2 regions of the Paenibacillus sepulcri genome follow, and region 2 is predicted to be linked to the other one. Evidence: riboswitches for the same ligand, from Rfam matches in the RefSeq annotation. Region 2 holds a riboswitch; the other holds the start of a gene.
What was found. A riboswitch is a leader RNA that binds a small molecule or an ion and turns the genes downstream of it on or off. The one in region 2 is predicted to bind cyclic di-AMP.
Positions count from the first base shown of each region.

Region 1 (7,281 bases), 1.7 Mb from region 2:
TCGCCAACCATATCCAGCCTCGCTTTCCCTGCAGCATTCACGCTGTACATGTTTTCTTAACGATGAAGCAGAATAATCTTTCGTTTCGGACTGCTTAAGATTAAACCGGTTTTGTTAGTGGGGTTTCAATTTGAGATGAATTTTATGTAAAGGACCTGAAACTTCTCTTTAAATAGTGGTTTTTTCTTCTATACGAGGGGTTAACGGGTAAAATAAAGGGAAAATAATCATTAAACCGTTTTAATGAAGTGGTGATTTTCCGCATAAAAAATGCCATCTATCCTGCCGCAATAGGGCATAATAGATGGCTTTTATTCAGGTGAAGAAACGAACTTAGCCGCCAGAAGAGCGGCGAATTCCGCTTTTTCACATAATAAGCATAACCGGGATTAACGGCTGTAATTGTTGTACTTGTGGGCATTTAAGGAGTTATGAGTACGGAATGTATCATACGCGCGCAAGTCCCGCTGCGCATCCGAATCGACCATGACGAGGATTTTCCCGCTGTCCACGTAGTCGTTGTACTCCTTCGCCTCGTCCTCCGGAATTCCCAGCCCAATCAGGCCCCCTACGATTCCGCCTGCACCCGCGCCAACGGCCAGACCCGTCAATGTTGCGGCAATTGGGCCAGCCGCGAGGATTGGGCCGATACCCGGAATGGGAATCAGAAACAGCCCCGCCAGGAGTCCGGTCACGCCGCCGACCACGCCGCCCGTAGTGGCTCCCGCTGCAAATCCGGTCTCCGCATTGGTAGCCGTCTCCTCAGAAATCTCCTCCATGACCTCGTTATTTTTGGCTACGATTGAAATATCATCAGAGGAATATCCTTGGCTTTTCAAATCGTCGATCGCTCTTACCGCTTCTTCATGGGTACTGAACACGCCTACAATTTTCTTATCCATGGCTATAACGCCTCCTATTCATTAGTCAACCCTAAATCTGGTAAAGCCTTTCTATTTCCAATTACACGGGGTGGCAGGTTTTCAAACAAATGCCGCTTTTTTAACAACCAAAAAATCGCGCACCTCCAGGAAGCCTAAGCGGAGGTGCGCGATTGTTCATGATCGATATTTAAGATAAAACGATTATCTGCAATCCTTGAGAAAAACTAAAGTTTGGCAATCATCTGCGCCGCTTCTGCCCGGGTTGCAGGGCTTTGGGGAGCAAATCTGTTTTCTCCCTGGCCATTGATAAAACCCAGATTATAGGCCGCCGATTTTCTTCTCTCCATATTAAAATCTATTCTTCCAAAATACAACAAATAAATAGTCCTTTACACCTAACACATATTTCTACAATAGATATACAAATGACAAAAAAAGGGATACCTCAAAGAAGTATCCCCTCGTAACTATACCCAACTATTAATAGAAGAAAAGCAGATCATGCATGTGCTCTCCACGTTCCATAGTCCCAGAGCGCGGCGGAGCGATACGCGTTGGATAAAAGCCAAGCGATGACGCTCGCCTGCAGCTGCTGCTTCAATTAAGCCAGCCCCTGCTTCAGCTCTTCCGGCGAGCGGTCCCACCACTCTTCGTTGTTGGCGATCAGCAATTTGCGCAGCGCAGCCTTCTCCTCGGCTGAAAGCTCGCTCAGCACGAAGCGCCGCTTGATTGCATAGTCCAGATTGTTCACGTGCTGGGCGAGGATCTTCCACCCGCGGCGCGCCTCCGTATCCACGAGCATCGGGCAGGCCGTCGCACCCGCATAATAAGAGCCGTCCTCATTCCGGTCAACCGCTACCCACACAATCCAGCAAAGACGACCGTTCGGTACCGTTTCTTTATCCGGGCTGAACTTGATGCCCTTCTCCACCTTGCTCTTGGCGTGCATGGCGCCTACATCAATATAAGCCTCGCCCTGATCGATAATGACGCATGACACCGCGCTGAGGTCGATCGTTCCCGCCCCGAAACCCCGATGCTCCTTGTTGCTCACCACATTGAGCGAGAGCTGCCTCTTCTCTTTCTTCTCCGGCGCAGGCGCCGCCTGTTCCGGGTTCTTATCCTGTCCTTGATCCTGTTCGGTCATCTGTGGTTCCACTCTCCTTCTCTGCAAGCCCGTATATGCCGCCAGGAAAAAACGGCTGCCGCCGCCCTCTGACGGTTAAGCCAGGTTTCTTCCCTCAGAAATATAAGCAAAGTATGATGAAATCTTATACTTTCTTATATTTTAAAAGCATCGCCCGTTTATTGCCGCGCATGCTCGCCAATGATTCCAAATCCCGCGTCCGACAAGGCTTCTTCGCCTGTCCACACTTTAATTCCATTTTAGCTAATAATCCGGGAAAAGCCAACATATACATGCTGTAGATGCTTGTCAACGGGAGGGAATGGTTCAATGACGCCACGTCACACCAAACGTTTGCTGCTCCTTGCAATAGCTGCCGTCCTGCTCGGCGTGAGTGCCCAGTATGGATTCGGGGATGCCTGGGCTTCGCAATATACGTATGCTTTTGCCCCCGACAAAACAGATACGTCGCCCAAGACACCCCCGCCGCGCATCAATATGCCGGAACCCGACCCGGTGGTGCAGCCCGGGCCGGATGCGCCGCTCAGCAAGCGGGTCGTCGAATACCAGATTGATGTCCGGCTGCAGGAAGATACGCATACGCTGCAGGGTCTGCAGACGATCACATGGACAAACCCGGGCAAACAGCAGGTTTCCGAGATGTATTTTCACCTGTACCCCAACGCATTCCAGTCCAAAGACTCGACGTTCATGCGCGAATCCGGCGGCCAGCTCAGGAATGACAAGGCCACGGAAGCAAGCCTCGGCTACATGCGGATCAATTCGCTGGTCACCAGCGAGAATGACAGCCTTCTGCCAAGGCTTCATTATGTGCAGCCCGATGACGGCAATGCGAATGACCAAACATTGGCCAAGCTCCGCCTGCCCGAGCCGGTAGCGCCCGGAAGAAGCGTCACCCTCAAAATGGCCTTCGAGGTCAAGCTTCCGGAAGTCTTTGCACGGATGGGCTACATGGGGGATTTCGTTATGGCCGGCCAATGGTTTCCGAAGCTTGCCGCCTATGAGACGGTAGGCACCAGGGGGAGAACGACCGAAGGCTGGGATGCCCATCAGTACCACGGCAACTCTGAATTTTACAGCGACTTCGGCATTTACAGCGTAAAAATCAATGTGCCCGCCTCCTACAAGGTTGCCGCAACCGGATTCCAGACGAAGCCTGCCGCAGCCGACAACAACCGGAAAATCTTCTCCTTCTATGCGGACGATGTGCATGATTTCGGCTGGAGCGCCTCTCCCGACTTTGTCTATGCGGAAGAACCGTTCTCGACCGACAATGTCCCCGGTGTCCGCATCAAGCTGTACCTCGACCCGCTGCATGCCAAGTTCAAGGACCGCTACATGCATGCCGCCAAATCAGCGTTGGCCAAGTATTCCCAGTGGTACGGGGCTTATCCCTATTCCACACTCTCGATCGTCGTCCCTCCCAAAGGCGGCAACGGAGCGGGAGGAATGGAATATCCGACCTTGATCACTTCGTTCGCCGCCGAGACGGACAATCCCGGCTACGATCTCGAGCGCACCGTCGTTCACGAGATCGGCCATCAATATTGGTACGGCATGGTCGCCTCCAATGAATTCGAAGAAGCCTGGCTGGATGAAGGCTTCACCTCCTACTCCGAGGACAAGGTGATGGAGAGCGAATACGGCGTAGCTCCCAATCTTCCTGTGGAAGCCAGCTACATGACCGATCCCGCACCGCTGAAGCAGCTTTCCTGGTCCTACCACAGCCATAATCATTATGCGGAAAATGTGTACATGCGGGCCAAGCTTGTCCTGTTCGGCATCGAGAAACAGGTCGGTCCGAAGATCATGAGCAAGATCATGCGGACATACTTCCAGAAATACAAGTTCAAGCATCCGTCAACGGCGGATTTCCAGCATGTTGTGGAGCAGGTCACCAAGACCAAGTGGAACGATTATTTCAGCCAGTTTGTCTACGGCAATCAGATGTCCGACTATTCGGTTGAATCGATTGCGGTCAAGCCTGTGAAGGAAAACGGCACTGTGAAATATGAGTCAACCGTGCTGATCCGCAAGAATGGTGGCAGCTACGGACCTGTCCCGATTGTTTTCCAGTTTGCCGACGGGACGACCCTGCCGAAGGTTTGGGATGCGGCGCAGATGCACATTCAATATACGCTGGTGCATTCCTCTCCTTTGCTTTGGGCAGCGATTGATCCACAGAATGAGAACGTGCTCGACAACAAGCATATTAACAATTTCATGAAAGCCGAGCTTCCGGAGAAGGTACAAACGCGCTGGAGCATTGGCGTTGCCAAGCTGCTGGAGGGGATCTTCACTTCACTTGCCTGGTAGCCTGGCGACCTGGAGCCGGCAGGTACCCGCCAAACAAATGGAGAAAAAAGGAGGTGAAGGCTTGCATGAACCATCATGTGAAGCAAGGCTGGCATCTGACGATGAAGCATTTTTACATCATTATTATGTTGTTCCTGTATGAGCTGCTGTGGGGCTTCTTCCTCTACCGTTCGGTTGAAGGAATTATGGTCCCGCTGCTGAAGCGTTACCCGGACAGCGCACCCTCGGACGGAGCTGTGGCGCTTTTCCTGACGGAGGCGCAGTTCCAGCTGCTCAAGACCGATCTCATTCGTCCCTATATCTGGCTCTTCGCAAGTCTGCTGCTCGGGCGCATGCTCCTGACCCCGTTCCTGAACGCCGGCCTGTTCCATTCCCTGCATCATGCCCAGGATGAGAACGGCACAAGATTTATCAAAGGAATCCGTACGGCGTGGAAGCCGATTGCACTGCTATACGGCATCGAAACGGCCTTGACGCTGGCTCCGGGCGTATGGCTGCTGCCCAAAGCGCTTGATGCCCTGCTCAGCAGCGGCAGTCTGGCGGACATCGCCAACAAGATCGGGCCCTGGGCCGGCGGTTGGCTGGTGTGGGCGGCGCTGCTCCACCTGCTCTTCCTCGCCATGCAGTTCGGCGTTGTGTCCGGAAACGGCGCGCTTCGCTCATTCTGGGGCGGGGTGCGGCATCTTATTCCGCTGGCCGGCATCTCGCTGCTAATGTGGGCCATTGGAATGGCGCTCAGTCTGACCATGGCCTCGGCCTCCATGCTCTGGGCCGGGTTGATTGCACTCATTTTGCATCAAAGCTATCATCTGGTTCGTACGGTTATGAAAGTGTGGACGGTAGCCTCGCAATATGAAGTATGGCATTCCAAGCAGACCTGACCACCGCTCTTACTAGCGAAACAGGCAGCAGGCAGAAGTCGGTTCAGTTGCCGGTGAGAACTTAAAAATATCAAAGAGGGATCAGCCGTTTTGATGCGGTTGGTCCCTCTTTGTTTTGAAAATATGACATCTGAAAGGCGAATTAGAGAAACAGGCGCAGTCAGATATTGTCGATAATGCGGGTGAAATCGGAAGCGTTCAACTGCCGCATGGACTTAAGACTCAAGTTTAGACCACAAAAAAAAGGCTCATGCAGATGCCGGAAGGCCCTTTCGCATTTTTTGCAATAAGATAACGAGACGAGTTGTCAAAAAGTTTCACTCTAATAATTCTAATTTGTGAACAAATTGTGAATTTGGAAGGAGATTCGCTAAAAAAACAGAATTAGTATGCCAGCATGAAAAAATTGCCGAATTCTCTTGGATGAGAAGCGGGGGAACCATCTTGGGTGAATTGATCCCGACATTTGCTGCAACGAATGTCAGAGGGTATCATAGGGAGCCTTCAACCGAACCCCACAGCTAACCTCGCAGGCAACCGGAAGGGGTCACATTTTTTGAAAAAAGTTTCTGCACTACTCATCGGTCTAGCATTGGTACTCTTATTCCAAGTTGGGAGCGCACTAGCAGACTCCAAAATGGACGGCGTTATCAGTGATGTGATCGGCACTCCTTACCGCACGGCAGGGACGACTACCAAAGGATTTGACTGCTCCGGATTTACGATGTACGTGTTTGACAAACTCGGCGTCTCGATCTCGCATTCATCCTCCGCTCAGTCCAAGCTGGGCAAGAAAGTAGTCAAGGACGACTTGATTGCTGGTGATCTCGTATTCTTTAATACGAATGGTCGCGGCATTTCGCACGTCGGCATTTATGTTGGAGACGGCAAATTTGCTCATTCCTCCTCCAGCAAGGGCGTTACCATTAGCAGCCTCAGTGACTCTTACTACGTTAAACGCTATGTTACTGCCCGCCGCGTAATGAGCCCTGAGACATTCGAGAAATACGCTGACGAACCTTCTGATGAATTGGTTGACAGCGAAGACGCTGGTTGATCAGTGTCAATGAGCATTCGCTAACGAATGCTGATGCATAGCCGCAGACGCTTGTCCGATTGGACAAGCTGCTGCGGTTTTTGCTTTTTCATTTGGGTGTATGAAATAAGAAGCGGCTCTTATATATACCCCGTATGTTCCGGTATTCAAACAGTCCAGCGCATGCTGGATGCCGTCAAAATGGACCCGATAGACCCGGGCGTTGTGCGGAGGGTGCCGGCGAATCTCGCAATCAGAGGGAAAATGGGTATAATATAACCACAATCCCAACCTTGATGTATGAATGAAAGGAGCTGTTAGGTGATGACAGAGCTTTCCCCTGCGCTGCAGGTGTTTCATCCGACTCTTGCGGGGTGGTTCCGGCAGGCCTTCGGCGAGCCGACCGATATTCAGCTGGACGCGTGGGCTTCAATTATGGACAATCATCATACGCTCATCGCAGCACCGACCGGCTCCGGTAAAACACTTGCGGCGCTGCTGCCCTGCCTGAACGGAATCGCAGTAGGCAAAATCGCCGCCACGGCCCCGGGCAGCAGCTGGAAGCCAGGCGTGCGCACACTTTATATTACGCCCTTGAAGGCGCTTAATAACGATATTCAGTACCATATCATCGGCTTTATGGAAGCTATTGAACGTTTCCATGAAGAGCATCAAAGAGCGGAGACCCTCGCATGGCCGGGAGTACGCTCAGCCGTGCGGACCGGGGATACGTCCTCAAGCGAGCGCGCCAGAATGGTGCGCAATCCGCCGGATGTGCTGGTTACCACCCCTGAATCGTTCTACCTCCTGCTTACCTCCGAGAAAGGACGCGGCATGCTGCAGACGGTGGAAACGGTCATTGTGGATGAAATCCACGGGCTGGCCGGAGACAAGCGGGGAGCTCATTTATCCCTGTCGCTGGAGCGGCTCAGTGCGTTATGCCCGAAGCCGGTGCAGCGCATCGGAGTCTCGGCGACACAAAAGCCGCTTGAACGCGTTGCCCGCTTCCTCGGAGGC
Region 1 covers NZ_JBHRUP010000001.1:3,855,817-3,863,097, forward strand. Annotated here, with positions in the region: gene ACFOLF_RS16965 (LacI family DNA-binding transcriptional regulator) at 1-7, opposite strand, end outside; gene ACFOLF_RS16970 (general stress protein) at 390-902, opposite strand; gene ACFOLF_RS16975 (S-layer homology domain-containing protein) at 1,109-1,231, opposite strand; gene ACFOLF_RS16980 (YwhD family protein) at 1,486-2,031, opposite strand; gene ACFOLF_RS16985 (M1 family metallopeptidase) at 2,341-4,347, shown strand; gene ACFOLF_RS16990 (hypothetical protein) at 4,413-5,228, shown strand; cyclic di-AMP (ydaO/yuaA leader) riboswitch at 5,626-5,779, shown strand; gene ACFOLF_RS16995 (C40 family peptidase) at 5,785-6,285, shown strand; gene ACFOLF_RS17000 (DEAD/DEAH box helicase) at 6,589-7,281, shown strand, end outside.
Region 1: linked by a shared signal. The riboswitch ahead of ACFOLF_RS16995 (C40 family peptidase) and the one ahead of ACFOLF_RS09680 (TrkH family potassium uptake protein) in region 2 are both predicted to bind cyclic di-AMP.

Region 2 (7,281 bases):
GAACGAGCTTGGCCTGTATGTGCCGGTCTGCGGCCTAGTGAAGGATGTCAAGCATAAGACGGCTCAGCTGATGATGGGGGACCCTGCGGAGATCGTGCCGCTTGCGCGCGACAGCCAGGAGTTTTATCTGCTGCAGCGCATTCAGGACGAAGTTCACCGCTTTGCCATATCCTTCCACAGGGAGCAGCGCGGCAAGTCCATGATCGCGTCCAAGCTGGACTCCATCCCCGGGATCGGGGAGAAACGGCGCAAGCTGCTGCTCAAGCATTTTGGCTCGATCAAAAAAATAAAAGAAGCCGGAATTGAAGATTTCCGGCCTCTGTCCATCGGCGAGAAGCTCGCAGCACAAATCATTGAAGCGTTGAGGGAGGAGCCGCAATAAGCGGTCTCGTCCTTTTTTTCTTGTCATGCAGGTAACGCAGTCCCCATGCGATGGGAATAGGCAGCAGGATGTAGACGATGCCCATGATGATATTGCCCGGCGTTCCCGTGAAGATCAGGGAAATGGCCATCATGATGCTGTCGAATACGGCATGGGCGAATACGACCGTGAGAAAACCGTACCGCAAAAACATGAAGCTGAAGATGAGCCCGATAACGGTCAATTCAAGCAGCCGTGTGGTGGAAGGAAAAATCGGATATGTAACATGGCCAAGCGCCCATATGATAGTGGGAATAAGCGAAGCGACGAATGTATTGTTGAACCATTTTTTGAAAAGGCCGATTCCGAAAAAACGGTACAAAGCCTCCTCCGAAATGGCGGCGCACCAGGCCAGCATGGGGAAGATCCACAAAATGCCCAGGTTGTATGGAGACTGCGTGACATCCGAGGTTGACCATGCGCCGGTAACATTCACCAGCACGATGAAGATGACGGTCTGCAGTCCCAGCAGCAGGAAAGCAATCAGATATCCGAGCCACATGCTGCGCCATACATGATCGCCATAACCCTCTTCGCCCATTCGCGGCCACATACGTTTGCCCATTGAGTTCCACAGGGCGTCGCCGCCGACAAGGGAGAAATAAACGGCAATGCCCATCACAATCGTGACGACACAGGTAATGCCGACATTAATGGCCGCGTAGGCCATCGCATTAGGGTCCTCGCCGGCGCTCGCCAGCAGACCGTCCATGAGATTGAAGTCATTCGCCAAATACATGACGAGGAACAGCAGAGTCAGTACAATACCGCGTGTAAACGAGGAATGCTTGCGGTAAAGCGCGGCATAGACGATTGCAATGACGAACAGGACAAAGGAAAGCAGAATGCTGCCGAGCAGGGACAGGAAAGAAGCAAGCTTCTGCTGAACCTGGACATAGCTCGAATAACTGGCCGGAACCGTGAAGCCGGGCTTGTATTCGGCAATGATGAGCGCTCCATCGCTTGTTTTCTCTGTTCTCATCGCAAGCATCAGCTGCGATTCTCCGATCGTATAGCCGTTAACCTTGTACGAGATCCTGCCTGTTTCCGGGTCTGCCTTGGTCATGCTTAGTTCATTCGCTTTAAATCCTTGGGAGACGGCATATTTCATAGCAGCGTCGCTAATCTGGGTTGCTTGCGGTATAGTGGTATGGATCTCCTTGTATTGGTTCCAGCCGACGACCTTGGCATCCTGCATATGCACATAAATAAAAATCTGGCTGCCGTCAGGCATCGCCGCCGTGACCTGGAAAGTGTCGGTGGGGAAGCGGCTGTCATACTTTTTGTCATAGGTGTCGGTCTGCTTCTCCTTGGACAGATAACCGTAAAGCATCGAATCGGATTGGTGAACCGCATGAATGCTCTCCGGCAGCTGCTTGAATTGCTGCAGGGCAAAATCCTCAGAAATCTGCTCGGCTTTGCTTTTGGCGATTACCTTCTTGCTGCCCGAGTCAAAAAAAGACTCCGAGGTTTGCGGTACAACTTGTACGAGCAAATAAATAATAATGCCAATAACACCTAACCATGCATAGAATTTCCAGTTGGGCCGCAGCTGATAATCATTCATGTTTGCACCTCTAATCTCAATATACAAGCAGTAAACCGCATACATCTACCTTATCATAGTTGTCTCGATAATATCCATGCGAATACTCGCAAATACGTTTTGTGGTCGAGTTAAATGGACAATAATGAACAGGATGTGCCGATTTGGGCCCGAGGGTCGTCTTTTTTGCCTGAAAACGGTTCCTTTCCTCCTTAATTGTCGTTTGTTTTTTCCAGAACAATGCAATTATAATGTGTATCAATTGCATATGATAAGCCGAATTTCGAAATGAAAACGGGGGAACCATACAGCTGTCTTGAACGGGTCGCTTAAGCTTATGCGATTTCATTAAAGGACAGCACGGGGTGAATTTCAACAAGCAGCGTAATTTTGAACTGCTTGTGAATAGGGCAGCTGTTCAAGCCCGAATCCGTCAGCTAACCTCGCAGGCTTCGTGGAACAGGACTCAAACGCATTGGCACTTGGGCTTCCAGTGCTTTTTTTGTGCGCGCAAATCAGCCAGGAGGGGTGGGACAAATCCTACGATGCTATCTTTTTTCAATATTTCCAAATGGTCGCCGCCCCGTATATTAGTAACGGGCTTTGCGTTCATTATTTTGCTTGGAGGCTTGCTGCTCTCCATGCCCTTCGCCTCGCGGGAGGGCTTGCCGACGCCATTTATCGACGCGGTATTTACAGCAACAACGGCAACGTGCGTGACGGGCCTCGTGACTGTGGATACTGGCAGCCACTATTCGGTTCCCGGCCAAATCATTATTATGATGCTGATTCAGCTTGGCGGTCTCGGCTTTATGACCATGGCCACTTTGTTTGCTCTTGTTCTGCGCAAGCGAATATCCCTGAAGGAACGGCTCATTCTGCAGGAGGCGATGAACCAGACCAGCATGGAAGGCATTGTGCGTCTCATACGCAAAGTGATTTTGTACTCATTGACCATTGAACTCGTTGGCGCTGTCCTTTTTGCCATCCGCTGGTCGTTTGACATGCCGCTTGGCAAGGCAGTTTATTTTGGCATTTTTCACGCGATTTCATTCTTTAATAATGCGGGCATCGATTTATTCGGCCAGTTCGGGGTTCCGTATGTAAGCCTTACGGAGTATGTTGATGATCCTTTGGTCAATATCGTGACGATGCTGCTGATCATAACAGGCGGGATCGGTTTTATTGTTATCTCGGATCTCGTTGAATATCGCAATAATAAGAAACTTTCGCTTCATTCCAAAGTAGTACTGTCTATGACCGGCTTTCTGATTGTATTCGGAACGGTTGTTGTTTTTATATTCGAGTTCACCAATGCCAGGACACTCGGTTCCCTTCATTGGGGCGGCAAAATATTGGCCTCCTTCTTCCAGTCGGTTACTCCGCGTACAGCAGGCGCCAATACGCTTGACCTTGCCTCGCTCAGGCAGGCCACGCAGTTCCTGACCATTATCCTGATGTTCATCGGCGCTTCGCCGGGTTCTACCGGGGGCGGAATCAAGACCACAACCTTCACGACTCTAATCGGTGCGGTTATTGCCATGATCCGGGGCAGGGAAGATATTGTGCTGTTTCGCTACCGTCTTGCCCGTGAGCGCATTTTCAAAGCATTGACCATTACCTTGTTATCGCTTTCCCTTGTCATTGTCGTCACCATGGTGCTCTCCACGACTGAGGATCAGGCCTTCTTGAAAATCCTGTTCGAGACTACCTCAGCCTTCGGGACAGTAGGCTTGACGCTGGGCATTACACCGGAGCTCTCAACGGTCGGCAAGATTATTATCTGCTTGACCATGTTTGCCGGCAGGCTGGGTCCTCTGACACTCGCCTATGCGCTTGGGCCGCGTGCGGAGAAAGAATTATATCGTCATCCGGAAGGCAAAATTATTATTGGATAGGGGAAATTATTACACGATGAAGAATCATCAGTTCGTCATTATCGGACTTGGCCGCTTCGGTTCAAGTTTGGCCAGGGAATTAGTGGAGCTTGGATATGAAGTGCTCGGCATTGATAAGGACGAGGAAGCCGTTCAGGATATGAGTCAGCATCTGACGCATACCGTCGTGGCGGAATCAACGGACGAGGAAGTGCTGCGGTCGCTTGGCGTACGCAATTTTGACTGTGGTGTTGTCGCTATCGGCGATGATATTCAAGCGAGCATTCTGACGACTATTTTGCTTAAGGACCTGGGCGTGAAGAAGGTCGTGGCCAAGGCGATGAGCGAGCTGCATGGTCGGGTATTGGAGAAAATCGGGGTGGACCGCGTAGTCTATCCGGAGCGGGATATGGGCATTCGTGTCGCGCATCAGCTGGTGTCGCCTAATCTGCTTGATTATATTGAATTATCAAAGGATTATACAATTGCCGAGCTGGCGGTGCCAAAATGTCTTAACGGCGTATCCCTGCAGGATCTTAATCCCAGAGCCAAATTCGGCTGCAGCATTGTTGCAATCAATAAACCCAGGGGAATCATTATTGCTCCTACTGCAACCGATGTGCTCGCTGAGAAGGATGTCATGGTTGTCATCGGGACCAATCAACAGATTGAACAATTCGAGGAGTCCGTTACCCGTTAGGGGGAAATCAGCGACTGCTTCATTATGAAACGGGCGTGAAAGCGGCAAATGGAGACATCAACTACAGAAACAATTCATCACTTGTTTTTACTGCTGCTCACGATTGTGACGGCTGGCATGATCGCAGGGACGCTGGCATCCAGACTGCGGCTGCCGGATGTTGCCATGTATATAATCGTGGGAATGGCAATCGGGCAGGGTTTCCACTGGATTAATGAGTCAAGCAGCTCGCTGATTAATCAATTGATCCTTGTAGCCGGTTCTTCCATCATTTTGTTCGACGGCGGGAGAAATATCGGTTTGAAGGGTCTGAAGCAGGTGGGCTGGACGGTTGGTCTGCTCAGCGTACCCGGCGTGCTGATAACGGTTGGCATTGTCGGGGCGGCGGTACATTTGCTGTTTGGCATTGATTGGCTGTATGCGCTGCTTGCCGCATCGGTCATCGCTTCCACAGACCCTGCTTCTATCATACCTGTGTTCCGGCAAGTGACAATTCGTAATCGGGTACGCGAAACGGTTGAGAGTGAATCAGCCTTTAATGATGCGACAGGATCGATTATTACGTTCGCTCTCCTGAGTGCGGCTGTAGGAGATTCGGCGCTTTCTGCCGGCGTCATTACCTGGGATTTTATCCGGACGGCATTCGGCGGCATTGCCGTTGGATTGGCTTTGGGGATTATTATAGTCGGTCTGGTTGCCCACATCCGCATTGGTGTGCTGCGCGATTACACAACCATCGCCATGATCGCTACTGCGCTTGGCGCGTATCTGATTGGCGACATGCTGCATGTGAGCGGATTTATGGCTACCTTTGTAGCGGGACTGATCTGGGGGAATTCGAAATCCTTCGGAATGGATATGGCGGACAAAAAGGAAGAGATCAATCATTTTTCCGATAATATAACCGTTATTATGCGGATGCTGATCTTTATCCTGCTCGGCAGCCAGGTGGATTTCAGGCTGCTGGCCGATTATTGGTGGCAGAGCCTGCTTGCGGTGCTTGTGCTGATGGTCATTGCCCGTCCTGCGACCGTGCTTGCTTCCGCGCTGCCGGACCGCAAGTCACGGTGGAGCCTGAAGGAAATGACCTTCATGATGTGGGTGCGGGAGACTGGCGTCATACCGGCCGCTTTATCCGGCATGCTGGCGGGAATGGGGGTCAAGCACGCCGATATTATTGCATCGGTAACCTTTATGGCCATTATGCTGACGATTCTGGTACAGGCCAGCACCACAGCCTGGGTGGCCCGAAAGCTCGGAATGGATTCGGAAGCGGAAATTGGCAAATAATAAGGAGAGGGCGCTGAAGCTGCCCTTCTCCTTTTGTTTTTATTTAACTTATTGGCCAGGTGCTTTCCACGATCTTTGTTCTATATTATCGCAGGACATCGGGGCAGCATCAGCCGTTTCTTCGCGGATTGTAGAGCTTGGCAATCTCATCAATCCATAAGCGGACGGCAGGACTCAAGCTGTCCGTCTCGGCATGAATCAGGGATGTGGTGCGCTTGGATTCCTTGAGCTCGCGGATCGTGACACTGATCAGGTCATTGTCGCTCAGCATCTGCTCGCGCAAATATGATTTGGGCAGAAGCGTTCCGGCGCGGCATGTGTGGAGCAGGCGCAATATCGCTTCGAAGGAGTCAATTTCCATTCTGACGTCGGGCAGGAGATGATATTTTTCAAACAGCTCGTCCGTAAGAATACGGTACCAGGTGCCTTTGGAGAACAGGATCATCGGCATGCCGTTCAAATCGCCAATGACGGGCTCGCCCTTGTCCATCACAAAATGATTGCGCGGCAGCACCAGCACAAGGTGATCCTCGAACAGGGGGACGCAGCGCAGCCCCGGATCGTCGATTTGGGAGGCGACAATGCCCAGATCCGCTTTGCGGTCGCGGACAAGCGAAACGATCTCATGCGTTTTGCCGGTGATGGCCTTGATGTCCAGCTCCGAGCTTTGCTGCGTCAGCGCCTGAATCAGATCAGGCAGCGTCGTCTGCAGGGTGGTCAGGCTCGCGCCGATCGTCAGGGAGGAGCGGCCCGCAGTCTTGTATTCGGCAAGCATCTTCAGGAACCGCAGATGCTGCTGTCTGGTCTCGATGGCGTAATCATAGGTAAGCCGGCCGATCCGCGTCAGCTCCAATCTTTTGCCGACCCGCTTGAACAGCTCGACTCCCAAGTCCTGCTCAAGCTTGGAAATTTTCCGCGACAGAGCGGGCTGGGATAAATTAAGCGCGGTTGAAGCCTTGTTCATGCTGGATTGCTCCACAATGATGGCAAACACATTCAATTCTTCAAGCATTCCCTCAACCCTTTCCTTACATATGTGTATTTGTTATAAGTTTTAATGAATAATAAGCAATTCCATTATAAGTGTAAAAGGAGTATTATGTGAACTGTGAATAAAATGTGTCATGCTAATTGTTGACGCATAATTGGGCGGGAGTTACAATGGAGAATGGTTTTGGCGAAGATTGGCGAATGTTAGCAACTCACAGTTGCGAAAGGAGAACGCACACGTTATGAAAGGAAATTCGTATTTATCGCGCAAGATTCACTCCTTGCTTGGAGTGATACCGCTCAGCTTGTTCATTGTTGAACATATGCTGACCAATTATGCAGCTTTTGAGGGCGGCCCGCAGGGATTTAAGGACAGTGTCAAGTTTCTGAATGACCTGCCGCTTGTTTTCTTCCTGGAGCTGTTCGGCATCTGGCTGCCGCTGCTGTTCCATGGCGT
Region 2 covers NZ_JBHRUP010000001.1:2,196,975-2,204,255, reverse strand. Annotated here, with positions in the region: gene uvrC (excinuclease ABC subunit UvrC) at 1-382, shown strand, start outside; gene ACFOLF_RS09685 (CPBP family intramembrane glutamic endopeptidase) at 351-1,988, opposite strand; cyclic di-AMP (ydaO/yuaA leader) riboswitch at 2,232-2,434, shown strand; gene ACFOLF_RS09680 (TrkH family potassium uptake protein) at 2,513-3,865, shown strand; gene ACFOLF_RS09675 (potassium channel family protein) at 3,882-4,544, shown strand; gene ACFOLF_RS09670 (cation:proton antiporter) at 4,593-5,834, shown strand; gene ACFOLF_RS09665 (LysR family transcriptional regulator) at 5,944-6,846, opposite strand; gene ACFOLF_RS09660 (succinate dehydrogenase cytochrome b558 subunit) at 7,067-7,281, shown strand, end outside.